Regions from separate parts of the Stenotrophomonas sp. 57 genome, predicted to be linked through region 1. Evidence: predicted binding sites of a transcription regulator. Region 1 holds the regulator's gene; the other holds the start of a gene.

Region 1 (9,818 bases):
TGACCCAGGCTGCATTGCATGATCCGCTCACCCGCCTGCCCAACCGGCTGCTGCTGCAGCGGCGCATCGTGCAGGCACTGGCCGAGGCCGAACAGGGCGGCAGCCGTTTCGCGGTGATGTTCATGGATCTGGACGGGTTCAAGCAGGTCAACGATGCCTATGGCCACCAGGCCGGCGACGCGCTGCTGGTGGCGGTGGCCGAGCGCACCCGCCAGCTGCTGCGCCCCCACGACATGCTGGCCCGCCTGGGGGGCGATGAGTTCGTGCTGGTGGTACGCATCGAGCATGACGAGGATCTGCCAACCCTCGCCCGGCGCATCCTGCAGGCGGTCGGCAGTGGACCGCTGCTGCCGGACAACGAACTGCAGGTAACCGCCAGCATCGGCGTGGCGATCTGCCCCGACCACGCCGCCAGCGAGCGGCAGCTGATGGCGTTTGCCGACGCGGCGATGTACCAGGCCAAGGAGTCCGGACGCAACGCCTTCGTGTTGTTCGCCGACTGGATGAACGACAGTGCCGAGCAGCAGTTCCGGCTGCTGGCCGACCTGCGCCGGGCGATCGGCAGCGACCAGCTGTTCCTGAACTTCCAGCCCAAGATCCGCGTGGCAACGCAGAAGGTGGCCGGTGCCGAGGCGCTGATCCGCTGGCGGCACCCGGAACATGGCCTGATTCCGCCCGATCGATTCATCCGCCTGGCCGAGCGCAGCGGGGCGATCAACGACATCGGGCGCTGGGCACTGGACCAGGCCTGCCAGCAGCTGCGGCGCTGGCACCACGCCGGTCACGAAGGCTGGTCGATGTCGGTGAACCTGTCGCCGGTGCAGTTCAGTTCGCCGCACCTGCTGCAGGATGTGCGTGAAGTGATCGAACGCTATGGCATTGCCCCCCGCCACCTGGTGCTGGAGATCACCGAAAGCACGGTCATGCGCGATACCGATACCAGCCTTCGCCTGCTGCAGGCGCTGTCGGCGCTGGGCGTGGGCATCTCCATCGATGATTTCGGAACCGGCTATTCCAGCCTGTTGTACCTGAAGCGGCTGCCGGCCACCGAGATCAAGATCGACCACGCCTTCGTGCGCGACCTGGAACACAGCGCCGAAGACGTGGTGATCGTCTCGGCGATCGTAGCGCTGGGCCACGCGCTGGACATGGACATCGTCGCCGAGGGCGTGGAGACTGCGGCGCAGCGTGCCTACCTGGAGCGGCTGGGCTGCGACTACCTGCAGGGCTACCTGCTGGGCCGCCCGGTCGATGCAGCACGCTTCATGCAGTTGCACGACCTGCCGCGGCCGCGGGTGGAACTGGCGCAGAGCCCGCCGCAACAACACCCGCCCGGATAACGCCGGGCAGCGCGCCCGCCCGCGATCACGGAACGATTCCTGCGGCACCCTCCTGTAGAGCCGAGCCCACGCTCGGCTGCGCTTCGTGCCTGGCCCCAACCGCAGCCAAGCGTGGGCTCGGGCCTAGACGAGGGCCGTCGGTAGATCCACGCCGTGCGTGGAACGGTTCTTGCACGCACCCCGGCATCCCCTGCCGTAGTGCCCCGTGATGTCCGAGAACGAATCCGCCGGCGAAAAGACCGAACAACCGACCGAAAAACGCCTGCGCGACGCCCGTGAACAGGGCAACCTGCCGCGCTCGCGCGAGCTCGGCACGGCCGCCGTGTTCGGCGCCGGCGTGCTGGCGGTGATGGCAATGAGCGGCTCGATCGGCCGTGGCGCCACGGCCTGGATGAAGCAGGCGCTGAGCCCGGAACAGAGCCTGCGGCAGAACCCGAAGGAGCTGTTCGGCCACTTCGGCGACCTGCTGCTGCAGTTCATGCTGGTGATCGCGCCGCTGGTGCTGGTCTGCCTGCTGGCCAGCTTTGTCGCCCCGCTGGTGATGGGCGGCCTGCGCTGGTCGCAGAAGGCGATGCTGCCCGACTTCAACCGCATGAACCCGATGAGCGGGCTCAAGCGCCTGTACGGCCCGGAGGCCATCGCCGAGTTCACCAAGTCGCTGCTGCGCGTGGCCTTTGTCGGCGTCGCCGCCGGCCTGGTGGTCTGGACTGGCTTCGACACCCTGCGCGGGCTGATCCACCACCCGCTGGAGACCGCCATCACCGACGGCCTCGGCTTCACCCTGCGCCTGCTGCTGGCCACCGCCGGTGCGATGCTGATGCTGGCCGCCATCGACGCGCCGTACCAGCGCTGGAACTGGATGCGCAAGCTGAAGATGACCCGTGAAGAGCTGCGCCGGGAAATGAAGGAAAGCGAGGGCAGCCCCGAGGTGAAGGGCCGCATCCGCCAGCTGCAGCAGCAGATGGCCAACCGCCGGATGATGGAGGCGGTACCCACCGCCGACGTGGTGGTGGTCAACCCCACCCACTACGCGGTGGCCCTGAAGTACGAAGGCGGCGCCATGAACGCCCCCACCGTGGTCGCGCTGGGCGTGGACGAGACCGCCCTGCGCATCCGTGAAGTGGCCGACGGCAACAAGGTTGCCATCGTCTCCGCCCCGCCTTTGGCACGCGCCTTGTATCGGGAAGGCCAACTCGGAAAGGAAATCCCCGTGAGACTGTATTCGGCCGTTGCCCAGGTCCTGTCCTACGTCTACCAGCTGCGTGCCTGGCGCACTGGCCCGATGCCGGACGCCCCGCACATCCAGGTGGATGAATTCGGCAAGGGAGGCCGCCCGTGAGCGCCCAGCCCTCGACCGGATTCAATACCCGCCGCGCCCTGGAAATGATCCGCCAGGGCCTTGGCGCGCCGCTGATCGTGCTGGCCCTGCTGGCCATGGTCGTGGTGCCGCTGGCCGCACCCGTGCTCGACGCGTTGTTCACCTTCAACATCGCCATCTCGCTGATGGTGCTGCTGGCGGTGGTCTACGTGAAGCGCCCGCTGGACTTCACCATCTTCCCGATCGTGCTGCTGATCACCACCATGCTGCGGCTGGCGCTGAACGTGGCCTCCACCCGCGTCATCCTGCTGAACGGCCAGAACGGCCACGACGCCGCGGGCAAGGTCATCGCCGCGTTCGGCGAATTCGTGATCGGCGGCAACTACGCGGTCGGCATCGTGGTGTTCGCAATCCTGACCATCATCAACTTCGTGGTCATCACCAAGGGCGCCGGCCGGGTTTCGGAAGTGACCGCGCGCTTCATCCTGGACGCCATGCCCGGCAAGCAGATGGCGATCGACGCCGACCTCAACGCCGGTTTGCTGACGCGTGAAGAAGCCAAGCTGCGCCGTGAAGAAGTCCGCGAGGAAGCCGACTTCTACGGTGCAATGGACGGTGCCAGCAAGTTCATCCGCGGCGACGCCATCGCCGGCATCCTGATCCTGTTCATCAACATGCTCGGCGGCCTGGCCGTGGGCGTGCTGCAGCATGGCATGCCGTTCGGCGATGCCGCTGCCACCTACACCCTGCTCTCCATCGGTGACGGCCTGGTGGCGCAGCTGCCGGCACTGCTGGTGTCCAGCGCGGTGGCGATGCTGGTCACCCGGGCCTCGCGTTCCCAGGACATGGCCCAGGCCATGACCGGCCAGGTGTTCGGCCAGTACCGTGCGCTGGCGATCACCGCCGGCATCATCGGCGTCGTTGGCCTGGTGCCGGGCATGCCCAACGTCGCTTTCCTGACGCTGGCCGCGATCCTCGGCTTCATCGCCTGGAAGGTCTACCGCAAGGGCAAGACCGCCGCCACCGATCCGGCAGCGGGAGGCAATGACGCCGCCGCGCTCAATGCGCTGGGCCGCCCCGCCGCGCCGGCACCGACCGCCGAACTGAGCTGGGACGAGCTGCGCCCGGTCGATCCACTGGGCCTTGAGGTCGGCTACCGGCTGATCCCGCTGGTGGACAGCAACCAGGGCGGTGAACTGATGGCGCGCATCAAGGGCGTGCGCCGCAAGCTGACCCAGGACGTTGGCTTCCTGATTCCCTCGGTACACATCCGCGACAACCTGGAGTTGCCGGCCAATGGTTACCGCGTGCTGGTGCACGGCGTGCCGGTGGCCACCGCCGAAATCCATCCGGATCGCGAGCTGGCGCTGGATCCCGGCAGTGCACTCGGCGCACTGGAAGGCATCGCCGGCAAGGACCCTGCGTTTGGACTGGACGCCACCTGGATCCAGCCGCACCAGCGCGCCCAGGCCGAAACGCTGGGCTACACCGTGGTCGACCCGGCCACCGTGGTCGCCACCCACCTCTCGCACCTGATCCGCGAGCACGCGCCGGAACTGCTCGGACACGAGGAAGTGCAGCACCTGCTGGCCAACCTGGCCAAGAGCGCGCCCAAGCTCGTCGAAGATCTGACGCCGAAGGCGCTGCCGCTGTCGGCGGTGGTGCGCGTGCTGCAGAACCTGCTGGTCGAGCGCATTCCGATCCGCCAGCTGCGCAAGATCGCCGAGGCACTGGTCGAACACGCGCCCAACAGCCAGGACCCGGCCGTGCTGACCGCCGCCGTGCGCACCGCACTGGGCCGCTTCATCGTGCAGGAGATCGCCGGAATGTCGGCGGAGCTGCCGGTGTTCACCCTCAACCCGCAATTGGAACGTGTCTTGCAGGAGTCCACGCAGGGCAACGGCGCCGCGCTGGAACCCGGACTCGCTGAGCGACTGCACCAGAGCCTGGCCGAATGTGTCAGCAAGCAGGAAGCCCGCAACGAGCCCGCGGTCGTGCTGGTACCTGGCCCGGTGCGCGCCGCGCTGGCCCGCCTGGTCCGCCACAGCGTTCCGTCGCTGTCGGTCCTGGCCTACAGCGAGGTGCCGGAGGACAAGCGCCTGAAGCTGGTCGGAACGATCAGCTGACGCCGCCCTCCGATGCGCCAGAAAACAGACACCACTTTCGAACCAACGCAACAGACAGACACCAAGGGGAACCCGCACCGTGCAGACCACCGACCACCCGAGTTCTCCTACCGCCACCCCGCCGTCTTCGTCCCGTGACCACAGCATGAAAATCAAACGATTCGTCGCCGCCGACATGCGCTCGGCCATGAACCTGGTGCGCAAGGAACATGGTCCTGACGCCGTGATCCTGTCCAACCGCCGGATCGAGGAAGGCATCGAGATCGTCGCCGCCGCCAACTACGACGAGAGCGCCGTGCAGCGTGCGCTGGAAGCCTCGCGCCGTGATGTCGCACCGCCGCCGGCCCCCAAGCCGCGCACCGCCGCCGATGCCGTCATTGCCGCAGTCACCCGCCGTCGCAGCAACACCCCCGCTCCGGAACCGGTTGCCGCGACCACCTCTGCCGTGGCCGCCCTCGCCCGCGCCGCGGTCGGTGCCACCGGCCGCACCCTGGACAGCGCCGACGAGATCGTGCCGACCCGCGGCAGCACCGGCTTCGCCGCGACCCTGGCCCGAGCTGCCGTCAACGAACCGGCGCTGCCGGAACAGATCTTCGCCCCGTTCGCCGAGGCCATCGTTGCACCGGCACCGGCACCGGCCGCCAGCGCGCCAGCCAACCGTGCCCGCTTCCAGATCGACCCGCCGCACGAGATGCATCACGAAAGCGCGGCCCCCGCCGTGCAGCCGCCGCCACTGCCGGGCGCGGCTCCGACCGAAGCACAGCCGGAGATCGCCGCCAGCGAACCGGCAGTGGCCGACGCCGTCATCGAAACCTCGCCGGAGCCTACCCTCGCCCCGGCCCCGGTGCTGACCGTGGTCGCCCAGGACGACGCCGAGATCCGCCAGCTGCGCCAGGAAGTGGCCGGCATGCGCCAGGTGATCGAGCGCGAGATGAACCGCTTCACCGACGAGCGCCTGCGTGGCTGCCCGGTGCGCGCCACCGCGCTGGATCTGATGGACGAGTACGGTTTCGACGCCGGCCTGGCCCGCGACGTGGCCATGCAGATCCCGCTGGAGACCGAAGCCCACCGTGGCCGTGGCCTGATGCTGGGGCTGATCTCGCGCAAGCTGCCGATCGCCCCCGTCGACCCGCTGGAGGAAGGCGGCGTGATTGCCCTGGTCGGCCCGACCGGCGCCGGCAAGACCACCACCATCGCCAAGCTGGCCTCGCGCTTCGCCGAGAAGCACGCGCCGCGTGACGTGGCCCTGGTGACCACCGACACCACCCGCATCGGCGCCCGCGAGCAGCTGTACGGCTACGGCCGCCAGCTCGGCATCGCCGTGCACGAGGCCAACAGCGGCACCGACCTGGACCAGCTGCTGGAACGCCTGAAGGACTACAAGCTGGTGCTGATCGACACCGCCGGGCTGGGCCCGCGCGACCGCGCACTGGCCGCCCAGCTGCAGTGGCTGCGCGCCGCCCGCCAGGTCCGCACCCTGCTGGTGCTGCCGGCCAACACCAGCTTCGGCGACATGGACGAGGTGGTCCGCCGCTTCGGCGCCGCCAACCTGCAGGGCCTGGTACTGAGCAAGCTGGACGAGACCGGCCGCTTCGGCAACGCCCTGTCGGTGGCCGTGGACCATGCCCTGCCGATCACCTGGGTGACCGATGGCCAGGACGTTCCGGACGACCTGCACCGGGCCAGTGCAGCCAATCTTGTACTTCGCCTTGAAGATTTGCGCCGAGCGGCCGATATGCCCTGCAACCCGGAGTTGAACCATGCCGTCGCGTGAGTACGCCAAGCTGACCAAGACCTTCCCGCTGTCGGCCACCCGCAGCGAGCCGCTCGGCCCTGTGCGCACCATTGCCGTGACCGGCGGCAAGGGCGGCGTGGGCAAGACCAATGTCTCGGCCAACCTGGCCGTGGCACTGGCCGGCATGGGCAAGCGCACGCTGCTGCTGGACGCCGACCTTGGCCTGGCCAACATCGACGTGATCCTGGGACTGAACCCCACCTTTACGCTGGCCGACCTGGTCGCCGGCCGCTGCTCGCTGGACGACGTCATCGTCGAAGGCCCGAATGGCGTGCTGGTGGTCCCGGCCGCGTCCGGCCGCCGGCACATGGCCGAGCTGGCCCCGGCCGAGCATGTCGGCCTGGTCAACGTGTTCTCCGAACTGGAACGCGAGCTGGACATCATGGTGGTCGACACCGCCGCCGGCATCACCGACGGCGTGCTGACCTTCTGCCAGGCCGCGCAGGACACCGTGGTGGTGGTCTGTGACGAACCGGCTTCGATCACCGATGCCTACGCACTGATCAAGGTGCTGTCACGCGAGCGCGGCGTGGACCGCATCCAGGTGGTGGCCAACATGGTGCGCGATCCCAACGAAGGCCGCGTGCTGTACGAGAAGCTGACCCGCGTCTGCGAGAAGTTCCTTGCCGATGTCTCGCTGAACTACCTGGGCTGCGTGCCGCAGGATGACTGGCTGCGCCTGTCGGTGCAGCGCCAGCAGCCGGTGGTGAAGGCTTATCCGTCCAGCCCGGCCGCGCTGGCGATCACCGAGATTGCCCGCCGCACCGCCCGCTGGCAGGCGCCGACCGAGCCGCGTGGCGGCGTCGAGTTCTTCCTCGAGCGCATCCTCAAGCAGCGCGGGGTGGCCGCATGAAAGGCGCAGCCCAGTACCGGGAGGTCCAGCGCTCGGCAGCCAACGAGGTCATCGCCCAGCACTCGGATCTGGTGCGGCGCATCGCCCACCACCTGGCTGCGCGGTTGCCGGCCAGCGTCGAAGTGGACGACCTGATCCAGGCCGGCATGATGGGCCTGATCGAAGCCTCGCGCAGCTATGACGCCGACCAGGGCGCCTCGTTCGAGACCTATGCCTCGATCCGCATCCGTGGCTCGATGATCGACGAGATCCGCCGCGGCGACTGGGTGCCGCGTTCGGTGCACCGCCGTGCGCGTGACGCCGCCGCCACCATCCGCCGCCTCGAACAGAGCAGCGGCCGTGCCGCCAGCGCCACCGAAGTGGCCGCGGCGATGGAGATGCCGTTGCCAGAGTACCTGCGGTTGATGGAAGACGCCGCACGCGGCCAGGTGCTGAGCCTGGAATCGCGCATCGAGGACCAGGGCGAGCTGGACACCGTCGCCCAGGGCGGCCCGACCCCACAGCAGGTGCTGGAGCGCGGCGAATTCGGCCGCGAGCTGGGCAAGGCCATCGGCCACCTGCCCGAGCGCGAACAGCTGGTGCTCTCGCTGTACTACGAGCAGGAGCTGAACCTGAAGGAGATCGGCGCAGTGCTCGGCGTGAGCGAATCGCGGGTCTGCCAGATCCACGGCCAGGCGGTACTGCGCCTGCGGGGCCGACTGAAGATATTCGAGGCGGTCGACGCCGGCCTTGAAGAATGAACATCCCCGAGGCGGCTGCCCCCGGCCGCCCGGAATGAACAACAAAGGAACTCTGCTTTGAACAAGAACATGCGCATCCTGATCGTCGACGACTTTTCGACCATGCGTCGCATCGTCAAGAACCTGCTGGGCGATCTGGGCTTCACCAACACCGCCGAAGCCGAGGACGGGCATGCCGCGCTGTCGTTGCTGCAGAGCCAGCCGTTCGATTTCGTGGTCACCGACTGGAACATGCCGGTGATGACCGGCATCGAGCTGCTGAAGGCGATCCGCGCCGACGCCAAGCTGAAAACGCTGCCTGTGCTGATGGTCACCGCCGAAGCCAAGCGCGAGCAGATCATCGAAGCGGCACAGAGCGGCGTCAACGGCTACATCATCAAGCCGTTCACCGCGCAGACGCTGGAAGAGAAGCTGGGCAAGATCTTCGAACGCCTGGCGGCCAGCGCCTGATGGATACCACGGTCGACAGGAACGCCCTCGCCCTGCGCCTGCAGGAAGCCCTGGACGCGCTGGAGTCCGGTGACGAAGCCGCTTGGCGGCAACGCATCGACGGACTGGTCGCGCTGCGCACGCAGCCGATGATGAGCGGCCTTTCGCGGCTGGCCCGCGAGCTGGGTCAAGCGCTGGGTGAACTGCCGACCGTGCCGAGCGAAGCCGGTGAACTGGACGACGCCTGCGCACGCCTGGACCACGTGGTGGCGATGACCGAACAGGCCACCCACCGCACCCTGGACCTGGCCGAGGAATGCCGCAGCCTGACCGAACAGCTGCGCGCCGAAGGCCTGCAGCCCGGCCAGGACGCGCAGCTCGAGCGCATCCGCCACAACCTCACCGAAATCGCCCTGACCCAGAGCTACCAGGACCTGACCGGACAGATCATCCGGCGCGTGGTCGGCATCGTGCGCCGCGTACACGAAGGTTTCGGCGCACTCGGCCTGCCGCCGGAACAGCATCGCACCGACCCGGAACTGGCCGGGCCGGCATTGAAGGGACTGGACCGCCACGCGGTCTCGCAGAACGACGCCGACGACCTGTTGTCGGATCTGGGGCTGTAACCATGAGCGCGGTATCCGACGACATCACTGCCGATTTCATCATCGAGGCACAGGAAATCCTGGACCGCCTGGGCGAACAGCTGGTGTCGCTGGAGCAGGCGCCGCAGGACAGCGAGCAGCTCAACGCGGTGTTCCGCGGCTACCACACGCTCAAGGGCGGCGCCGGCTTCCTAGGCGTCACCGCCATGGTCGAGCTGTGTCACGCCGCCGAAGAAGCACTGGGGATCGCGCGCGCCGGGCAGGCCGTGCTGCAGGCCCATCACTTCGACGCCGCCCAGCAATCGCTGGACTACCTGCAGTCAATGCTCGACGCGGTGTCGTCGGGCACCGAACCGGGCTACGCCCCGCCGGAGCTGATCGCCCAGTTCGACATGCACGGTGGCGGTACCGCAGCCCCGAGCGCCGCCGCACCGGCTGCCGCTGGCGGCGACCTGATCACCGAAGACGAATTCGAGGCCCTGCTCGACCAGCTGCACGGCGGCAACGCGCCGACTGCGGTCGCACCGGCGAAGAAGGCCGACGATGGATTGATCAGCGAAGACGAGTTCGAAGCCCTGCTCGACCAGCTGCATGGTGGCGCCGCGCCCGGCA
Region 2 (9,818 bases), 550 kb from region 1:
GGGCCTGGCCATGGCCGGATTCATCGGCGCCATGCTCGCCTACGCGCTGCGCAGCGTGCTGAGCCAGGTCGAGGTCCAGCGCCAGCGCGATGAACTGGAAACACTGGCACGACGTGATCCCCTCACCGGGCTGGGCAACCGGCGCAGCTTCGATGAGTCGCTGGGTGCCGCCCACCGCCGCGCGCGCCGCCAGGGGCAGGGCCTGGCCGTGCTGATGATCGACATCGACCACTTCAAGCGGCTCAACGACACCTACGGGCACCCGGAAGGTGACCGCCGCCTGCGTGCCGTCGCCGGCATCCTCGATGGCTGTCTGCAGCGAGGAGATGACCTGCTGGCCCGCTACGGGGGCGAGGAGTTCATCGCGGCCCTGCCATCGCCCGAGGCGATGCACGCGCTGCATCTGGGAGAACGCCTGCGTGCTGCGGTCGAAAGCGCTGCACTACCCGCTGCCGAGGGCCATGTGACCATCAGCGTGGGCGTGGCCTGGCAGGCCGCCAGTGATCCGTACGAGCCGGGTGACCTGGTCGACCGTGCCGACCAGGCCCTGTACCGCGCCAAGCATGCCGGGCGAAACCGCGTGCATCTTGCCCCGGCCCTGCAGGCCCGGGACGCACCCGCTGCCCCGCGCGCCTAGACCACCCGCAGGGTTGCGCCGCCATGCGGATGCCCTGCCCCGTCCTGGACACGGAAACCGGCCACGGTCTGCAGCAGCTGTGCCGACTGCTCCTCCATGCTGCGCGCTGCTGCCGACGCCTCTTCGACCAGGGCAGCATTCTGCTGGGTGCCCTGGTCGATCAGGTCGACCGCCTGGTTCATCTGCTGGATGTCGTCGCTCTGCTGCTGCGAGGCGGTGCTGATCTCGGTCATCAGGTCGCTGACCCGGCGGACATTGGTCACGATCTCGTCCATGGTGCGGCCGGCGCTCTCGACCTGGGCGGTGCCGGCCCCGACGTTGGCCACCGACTCATCGATCAGCTGCTTGATCTCCTTCGCTGCGCTGGCCGAGCGCTGCGACAGCTCGCGGATCTCGGTGGCGACCACGGCAAATCCACGCCCATGCTCGCCGGCGCGTGCGGCTTCCACCGCTGCGTTCAGTGCGAGGATGTTGGTCTGGAACGCGATGCCGTCGATTACCCCGATGATGTCGACGATGCGCCGCGAGGAGGCATTGATCACCGCCATCGTCTCGACCACCTCATGCACCACGCTACCGCCGCGCGCAGCGACGTCAGCGGCACCGCCGGCCAGCTGGCTGGCCTGGCGCGCGTTGGTGGCAGTGCGCTGCACGGTCTCGGCCAGCCCCTTCATCGATACCGCGGTTTCCTCCAGCGAGGCCGCCTGCTGCTCGGTGCGCTGCGACAGGTCACTGTTGCCCTGTGCGATCTCGGTCGCCCCCACCGCAATGGTGTCGGCAGCCAACTTGATCTGACCAATGATCGCTGCCATCGCCTCGACCAGCGCATTCACGCCTTCGCACAGCTCGGCGATCGCGCCCTGCTTGTCGGCCGTGGCAACGCGGCGGGTCAGGTCGCCCTGCTTGGCCGCGGCCACGACTTCGCGGGTCTGCGCCACGGCGCGCTGCATCGCCTGGTTTTCATGCACCTGCGCGGTGATGTCGGTGGCGTACTTGACGACCTTGAACGGCTTGCCGTTGAGGTCGAGGATGGGGTTGTAGGACGCCTGGATCCAGACCTCGCGGCCGCCCTTGCCCAGGCGCCGATACTGCCCGGCGTCGTATTCGCCGCGGCCAAGCTTTTCCCAGAACCGGCGGTACTCATCACTGCCACGATGGCCAGGCTCGACGAACAGCGAGTGGTGCTGTCCGCGCACCTCGTCGAGGCTGTAACCGGTGGTGGCGAGGAAATTGTCGTTGGCCGACAGAATGCGCCCGTCCATGCTGAACTCGATCACCGCCTGCGACTTGCCGATCGCCGCCAGCTGCCCGGCCGAATCAGCCGCCTGCAACTTCTGCGCGGTGATGTCGGTAGCGAACTTGACCACTTTGTATGGCCGCCCCTGGCGGTCCAGCACCGGGTTGTACGAGGCCTGTATCCAGATCTCGCGCTGGCCCTTGCCGAAGCGGCGATACTGCCCGGCGTCGTACTCGCCACGCCCCAGCCGCGCCCAGAAATCGCGGTATTCGACGCTGCGCGCCTGCTCCGGATCGACGAAAAGGGAATGGTGCTTTCCCTGGATCTCCTCCAGCCGATAGCCCACCGCCTGCAGGAAATTGTCATTGGCCTGCAGGATGGTGCCGTCGAGCGCGAATTCGATGACAGCCTGCACCCGATGCAGCGCCGCAACCTGGGCCTCAAGTTCGGAGCGATCGTTCGCTGCCGGCATGGCGCTGGCGCGGTGCTGCGGGGCGAGGACGCCCAGCAGCGCGCGCCACGGCGACCAACGGGTATGCAGCTCGGCTGGCGCCTGCGCGCCTGCCGTGAAGCCTGGAATGAGCATTGTCTGATCCTCGGTGTCCGACAAAGGGTTGCGACCCGACGGGCGGGATGCCCGGCGGCAACTTCAGTTGCTAAGGACTACAGGTACCGGCAGGCACCCCTCGAGCGGCTGGCAAGAACATCTGGTGCGGGTGCGATCGGCATCTGGGAGCGGCGGAACACACAGCGCGGGCCGCCCATCGGGGGCAGCCTGGGGTCCTGCAGCGGGCGACTGGAGCGGGATCCAGAGGGGATATCGGCGATGCCGGCGGCGGCTTTAGCGGAATTCCGCGACTTCCGTCTCAACTTCCGCCGACGCTGCGGTGTACTTCACGGCGTACTCACGCGCTGCGGAAGCGGGTGCAGTTCGAGCCGGTGATGTCTGCATGACCCACGGGAGATACCCCGCCACGTGAAAATGGCGACGTGCAGCCATCTGCAGGAGGTACATCGACAAGGAGATCACATGTTCGTTCGGTTGGACGGCCTCATCCTCCTTGGCCTGTGCAGCACTTGCGCGTTTGCCACCGATGCCGGCTATCGCCCCGCCTTCCAGCCAGACCAGTGAAGGGGCCACCCGCCGGGCGCCCTAACGAAGTTCTGGTCCTCGGCACGCCCCATCTTTCCGGGCTGCCGAAGACCTTCACGCCGGACATTCTGCAGCCGCTGCTCGAGGCCCTGCTTCGGCGGTGGTGCAATGGCTGCGCCTGCCCAAGGACGAACGTCGCACCGCCGACAGCCTGACACCGGAACTGGTGCCGTTCCTCGACAAGCGCACGGCCAAGCGTTACGAGGTGGGCATGATCGCCGGCGTGCTCGCCACGCCTAGACCTGGAGCGCTTACGGTCGGTCGATGACCTCACCGGCGACGCTCCCATCCCGGAAGCACAGAAAAATGCCTGCAGCGCGGCCCTGCAAGCAGCCTGGGACAACCCGGCAAGTGCGGCGCGCTTCACCGCGGACGAGCCGATGAAGGCCAACCTAAGCAAACCCGATGACCTGCTTGCGCTCCATCGCACGACGTGCTGGGCCAGCACCCGGGTAGCCGCATGCTGACCATCGTCGGTGCCTCGCACAGGGGCTACTACGAGGCCTACCTCAACCAGATGCACGATGTGCACCTGGTCAACGCGGACGCAGTATTGCGGCGACGGGGATAGGTGCCGGCCACGCGCCGGCACTATCCTGCAGGGCCCGATCTGCAGGTGCCGGACATGCTGAAAGTGATCGCCGAGGATTTCATCCGTCCCGATGCCGTGGACACCGTGCTGCCGCTGTATCGTGAGCTGGTCGCGTGCACGCAGCGCGAGCCGCTCTGCCTCGGCTATGAACTGTTCGTGGACCAGAAGGATCCGGGTCATTTCATCTTCATCGAACGGTGGCCGGACCGCGCGGCGCTCGACCTGCACTGCGCCAGCGAACATTTCCAGCGCCTTGTGCCCCGGATCAACGCCTTCCAGCGTGCACCGTGCCGGTTCCTGCTGATGGATGCCGCGCCGCTGTAGTGCCCGCATCGATGCCACCACGATTGCGGTGGCCACCTCGCCACAGCAGCACGCTGGCCGCCACCGTGCAGGCCAGCGTCAATAGCAGCGACGCCACCACGCCGCCGTGCAGCAGCGGCAGCATCGCCTGGGCAAGCCGGTCGTCGCGCAATTGTTCCAGACGCAGGCCACTGGCCAGTGCCAGGCACCAGCCCACCATGGCCGGCGCGTAGGCGGCAACGGCATTCCGATTCCAGGTGATCATCCTGCGTTCTCGCTTCCAGATGGGGTTGCGGCGATTGTTCCGCCCCGCCCTCTCACAGGCTGAGACCGCCTGCCGCTGCTACTGCGACCAGCCACCACCGAGCGCGGCCATGAGGGCCGCGCTGGCCTGCAACTGCCGGCTCTGGATGTCCTGCAGACCGAGCTGAGCCTGGCGTGCATCGGTCTGCGCACTGACCACGTCCAGATAGCTGATCGCGCCGCTGGTATAGCGATCATGTGCGATCTGCTCGGCACGCCGCGCGGCGGCCACCGCATCCTGCTCGTGGCCGCGCTGGGCGTCGAGCTGGCGCAGCAGGGTCAATTGGTCTTCCACCTGGCGGATCGCAGCGAGCACGGTGGCGCGGTACTGTGCCGACGCTGCGTCGAACTCCGCATAAGCCTCGGCCTTGGCTGCCTTGCGCCGGCCGCCATCAAACACCGGCAGCGCCGCTAATGGGCCCAGGGCCCAATAGCGGTTGCCTGCGTCGAGCAGCGCGCTGCCACCCGAGGTCTGCCCCCCCAGCAGGCCGCTCACGCTGAGCTGCGGAAACCACGCTGCACGCGCCACGCCGATACCTGCGTTGGCGGCGAACACCCGGCGTTCGGCGGCGGCGATGTCCGGCCGTCGCCGCAGCAGGCTGCTGGGCAGATCGGCCGGCACCGATGGCAGCGACGGCAGGCCCGCATCGGCGACGGCGAAGCCGCTGGCGGGCGCACCGACCAGCTCGGCGATGGCATGCCGCAGCAGCGCGCAGCGTCCGTCGAGCGCGTCCAGGTCGGCCTGCGCGCTGGCCAGCTGGTGCCGCGCGCGGGACACGTCCAGTTCCGAAGCGATCTCGCCGCGGAAGCGGTCCTCGGTCAACGTCAACGCTTGCCGGTAATCCTCGATGCTGCCACGCAGGGTCGCCTGCTGTGCCTGGGCACCGCGCAGCTGCAGATAGAGCCCGGCCAACTGCTGCGACAGGCTCAGCCGTGCGGCAGCCAGATCATCGCCACTGGCCTCGGCGCGCGCCTTGCCCGCGGCAGCAGCGTTGCGCAGGCGCCCCCACAGATCGAGGTCGAACGACAACGAGAACGTCGCGGTGTTGCTGTCATAGATCGCCGGCTGGGTGGCACTGCGCAGGGGCTTGTCATCGGATTGGCGCTGACGCACCGGGCCGGTGCTGAAGCCGATCTGCGGCAAGCGTGCCGCCGCTACCTCACCGGCGGCCGCGCGCGCCGCATCGTAGTGCGCCACGGCCAATGCCAGGCTCGGGCTGGCGGCGATCAACCGCTGCTGCAACTGGTTCAGTACCGGATCCTGGAAGGCGCGCCACCACGCCTGAGGCAAGGGCGCTGGGGTTGCTGCCTCCGCGTGCTCATAGCGGGCGGGCATCGCCACCACCGGCGTCTGGTAAGTCGGCGCCAGCGAGCAGCCCCCCAGCAGCAGGCCGATCACCGCCAGTGTCGCTGTGCGCTCAACTGCGGACATGCGTAGGCTCCGCGTTGCCAGCGACCACGCGCACATGATCGCCCTCGCGCAACGCGTCCGGCGGATTGGGAATGACCCTGTCGCCCGCTTTCAGGCCACGATCCACCCGCAGGGTGCTGCCGAGGTCACTGGCGATGTGGATGTCCCGCAGGTGCACGATGTCGTTGGCATCGACCACCGCCACCTGCGTGCCCTTGGCACGGAAGATCAACACGTCCGCTGGCACGCTCACACCCGCCCCCCCGCCCTGCAGCGGCAACGTCACTTCCGCATAGCTGCCGGGCAACAATGCGCCGTCGGTATTGTCGACCACGAACTGCGCGAGCAACGTACCCGAGCTGCGATCGATCGCGCTGGAATCGCCCTGCAACGTGGCAGTGAAGTGGCGCGCGTCCTGCCCCGGCACCTGCAGCGTGGCCTGCAGGCCAGGGCGGATGCTGGCCGCGCTGTTCTGCGGCACCGGCACCATCAGGCGCAAGCGCCGGGTATCGGCAATGTTGAACAGTTCGCGACCGCTGTCATCGGCGCGGATCAGCTGGCCGACGTCGGTCTGCCGCGAGGTGACCGTACCGTCGAAGGGCGCGCGCAACGTACGGTAGCGCCCCAGTTCCTGCAGCCGTGCATAGTCGGCCTGCGCCGCTTCCACGGTGGCCTGCGCGGCCACCGCATTGGCCTGCTTCTCGTCGGCCTCCTGGCGCGACACCGAGTGACTGCCCAGCATGCCCTGCCAGCGCTCGGCGCTGACCTTGGCCAACGCTGCATCGGCCTGCACCTGCAGCAGATGCGCGTGAGCCTGGGCGATCTGTTGGTCCAGCTCTGGGCTGTCGATCACCGCCAATACCTGCCCGGCCTTCACTGGCTGGCCGATGTCGGCACTCCAGGACTTCAGGTAGCCGCCCACGCGGGCATGGATCGGCGCTTCGGTCCAGGCACTCAGATGCGCCGGCAAGGTCAAGGTACCGGCAGCGCCCTGCTCTCCAGCAGTGACCACCTGCACCGAAGGAACCGCTTGGCGTTCGGTCCAGTCGACCACCGCGTGCGCCTGCTGTGCGCGCAGGGCCAGACCGGCGGCCACCAGCGCCAGCGCCACCGCAGCGGCCAGGACCAGGGGACGGCGCAGCGAACGCTGCGGCAGCAAAGACTCAGACATGCAGGGCTTCTCCGGCAGGAGCAGTACGGGTTTTACGGGAATGGGCCAGCGCGAACACCACAGGCACAAAGATCAGCGTGGCGCAGGTCGCCAGCAGCAGACCACCAATCACCGCGCGACCCAGCGGCGCGTTCTGCTCGGTGGACAGCGCGGTCGGCAACATGCCGAGGATCATCGCCAACGCGGTCATGCACACGGGTCGGAACCGGGTGAACCCGGCTTCCAGCGCGGCTTTGGGGGCATCTCCGTGTTCGGCCAGGCGCTCGCGGCAGAAGCTGACCACCAGGATCGAATTGGCGGTGGCCACGCCCATGCACAGGATGGCGCCGGTCAGCGCCGGCACCGACAGCGTGGTGTGGGTCAGGAACAGCATCCAGACCACACCGGCCAGCCCGGCCGGCAACGCGGTGATGATCACGAACGGGTCGGTCCAGGACTGGAAGTTGATGACGATCAGCAGGTAGATCAGCACGATCGCCGCCAGCAGGCCGTAGCCGAGGCCGGTGAACGCCACATGCAGCGCGTCGATCTGCCCGTGCAGGCCGACCTCGGTGCCGCGCGGACGCTGGCCCGCCATACCGTCGATGACCTTCTGCACGTCCGCCGCCACCGCGCCCAGGTCGCGGCCCTGCACGCTGGCAAACAGATCCAGCGTGGGCTGCACGTTGTAGTGGGTGACCACCGCGGAACTGGAGCCGCGCTGGATGTCAGCCAGGCCGCCCAGCACCTGCGGCGTGCCGCTGCTGCCGGTCACCGGCAGCGCCTGCAGTGCGGCCAGGCTGTCCATGCGGTATTGCGGCGTGGCCGCCACGACGCTGTAGGAAATGCCATTCTTCGGGCTCAGCCAGAAGGTCGGTGCAACCTGGCCGCTGCCGGCCAGCGACGCCACCATGCTATTGGTGACATCGCGCTCGGTGATACCCAGGCCATTGGCGCGCAGGCGGTCGACATCCACCTTCAGGGTCGGATAACCATCAGGCTGCTGCAGGCGCAGGTCGACCAGGCCCGGCACGTGGCGCAGGCGACGCTGCAGCTCCTGCGCATAGGCGCGGTTGCCGGCGGCGTCCGGTCCGGCGATGCGGATATCCAGCGGCGCCGGTGAACCGAAGTTGAGGATCTGGCTGCTTGTGTCGGCCGGCAGGAAGGCGAAGGTGGCGCCCGGGAATGCGGCCGCCAGCACCTCGCGCAGGCGCTTCTCATACTCGGCCGCATCGCCGTGCCCCGGCTTCAGCGAGACCTGGATGTCGCCGTCCTGCGGGCCGATGGTGCCGCTGGCGCTGTAGGCCATGTTGATGCCGGTCATCGGCAGGCCGAGGTTATCGACGACGGCATCGATCTCGTGCGGCGGGATCTCCTGGCGGATGCGTGCCTCGATGCGATCGAAGGCCGCAGCGGTTTCCTCGATGCGCGTGCCCAGCGGCAGGCGCACGTGCAGCGACAACGCGCTGGCCTCGGTGGCCGGGAAGAAGTCCTGGCCCAGCGTCGGCAACAGCGCAAAGGACAGCAGCACGCAGGCCATGAAGCCGACCAGGAAACGTCCGCGATGGGCCAGCGCCAGGCCGAGCAGCGCGTGGTAGCGGTCGCGGGTTGCGGAGAAACCGGCCTCGAAGCGCTGCTGCCAGCGCACCAGCGTAGCGGTAATGCGTGCGCGGCGCGGCTGAGGATGATCGCCCTCATGATGGTTGAGAAAGGCATCTTCGGGATGATGCCCGGTGCCCCGCTCCACACGATGCGGCTTCAACAGATACAGCGCCATGGTCGGCACCAGCGTGCGCGAGAGCACGAACGAACTGGCCATGGCGAAGATCACCGCCAGCGCCATCGGCCGGAAAAGATAACCGGCAATGCCATCAAGCAGGAACATTGGTACGAACACGATGCAGATGCACAGCAACGACACGAACGCCGGGCCGACGATCTGCGCGGCACCATCGAGGATCGCCTCGCGTACGCCCTTGCCCTGCTCCAGGTGCCAGTTGACGTTCTCGATGGTGACGGTGGCATCGTCGACCAGGATGCCCACCGCCAGTGCCAGGCCGCCGAGGGTCATCACATTGAGCGTCTGCCCTGCAGCCGACAGCAGCGCGATGGCCGAGAGCACCGCCAGCGGAATCGACGCTGCGATGATCACCGTCGAGCGCCAGCTGCCGAGGAACACCAGAATCATCACGCTGGTCAGCAGCGCGGCGATGATGCCCTCGCGGGCCACGCTGCTGATCGATTCGCGCACGAAGGTGGAGGCATCGCCGAGCAGCGAGATCTTCAGCGACGGCGGCAGCGTCTCGCCGATCTGCGGCAGCATGCTGCGGATGCGGCTGACCAGGGTCAGCGTGGAGGCATCGCCGTTCTTCAGCGCGGCCATCAACACCGAATGACCGCCATTGACGCGCACGATGTTGGTCTGCGGCGGTGAACCATCGCGGACGTGGGCGACCTGGCCGATGGTGACCACCGCGCCATTGACGGTACGGATCGGCAGGTCGTTGAGGGCTTCAATCTCGCTGGGGCTGTTGTTGAGCAGCACCGTGAATTCGTTGCTGCCCAGCTTGGCGGTACCGACCGGGGTGATCTGGTTCTGTGCGGCCAGCGCATTGCCGACGTCCTGCGCGGACAGGCCCTTGGCCGCCATTGCCTGCGGATCAAGGTCGAGGGTGATCTGGCGCTGCTTGCCACCGTAGGGGGCGGGAATGGCCAGGCCCGGGATCGAGGTCAGTGGCGGCCGCACGGTGTTCTGCGCCAGATCGCGGATCTGTGATTCACCCAGGGTCGGGCTGGAGAACGCCATCTGCAGTACCGGCACGGTGGAGGCGCTGTAGTTGAGGATCAGCGGCGGCGTCATGCCGGCCGGCATCTGCTTGACGATGGTCTGCGAGATGGCGGTGATCTGTGCGTTGGCGGTACGGATATCGACGCCGGGCTGGAAGAACACCTTGACCACGCCCATGCCGGCCAGCGACTGCGATTCGATGTGCTCGATGTCGTTGACGGTGGTGCTGAGCGCACGCTCGTAG

Evidence for each region. Region 1 encodes FliA, which starts transcription of late flagellar genes. Its sites were predicted from a motif close to TAAAGTTTNNCNNNCNNNGGCCGATAA; they were not measured.
Region 2: QP512_RS12330 (methyl-accepting chemotaxis protein) is a predicted target of FliA. The motif match lies at 2,692-2,718, and genes of this name have one in related genera.

The regions. Positions count from the first base shown of each region.
Region 1 covers NZ_CP127407.1:2,101,321-2,111,138, reverse strand. The annotation lists gene QP512_RS09675 (bifunctional diguanylate cyclase/phosphodiesterase) at 1-1,340, shown strand, start outside; gene flhB (flagellar biosynthesis protein FlhB) at 1,549-2,679, shown strand; gene flhA (flagellar biosynthesis protein FlhA) at 2,724-4,784, shown strand; gene flhF (flagellar biosynthesis protein FlhF) at 4,930-6,558, shown strand; gene QP512_RS09655 (P-loop NTPase) at 6,545-7,432, shown strand; gene QP512_RS09650 (RNA polymerase sigma factor FliA) at 7,429-8,172, shown strand; gene cheY (chemotaxis response regulator CheY) at 8,230-8,622, shown strand; gene QP512_RS09640 (protein phosphatase CheZ) at 8,622-9,227, shown strand; gene QP512_RS09635 (chemotaxis protein CheA) at 9,230-9,818, shown strand, end outside.
Region 2 covers NZ_CP127407.1:2,651,884-2,661,701, forward strand. The annotation lists gene QP512_RS12325 (GGDEF domain-containing protein) at 1-637, shown strand, start outside; gene QP512_RS12330 (methyl-accepting chemotaxis protein) at 634-2,460, opposite strand; partial or broken gene QP512_RS12335 (hypothetical protein) at 2,905-3,598, shown strand; gene QP512_RS12340 (putative quinol monooxygenase) at 3,653-3,943, shown strand; gene QP512_RS12345 (hypothetical protein) at 3,885-4,187, opposite strand; gene QP512_RS12350 (efflux transporter outer membrane subunit) at 4,266-5,657, opposite strand; gene QP512_RS12355 (efflux RND transporter periplasmic adaptor subunit) at 5,644-6,807, opposite strand; gene QP512_RS12360 (efflux RND transporter permease subunit) at 6,800-9,818, opposite strand, start outside.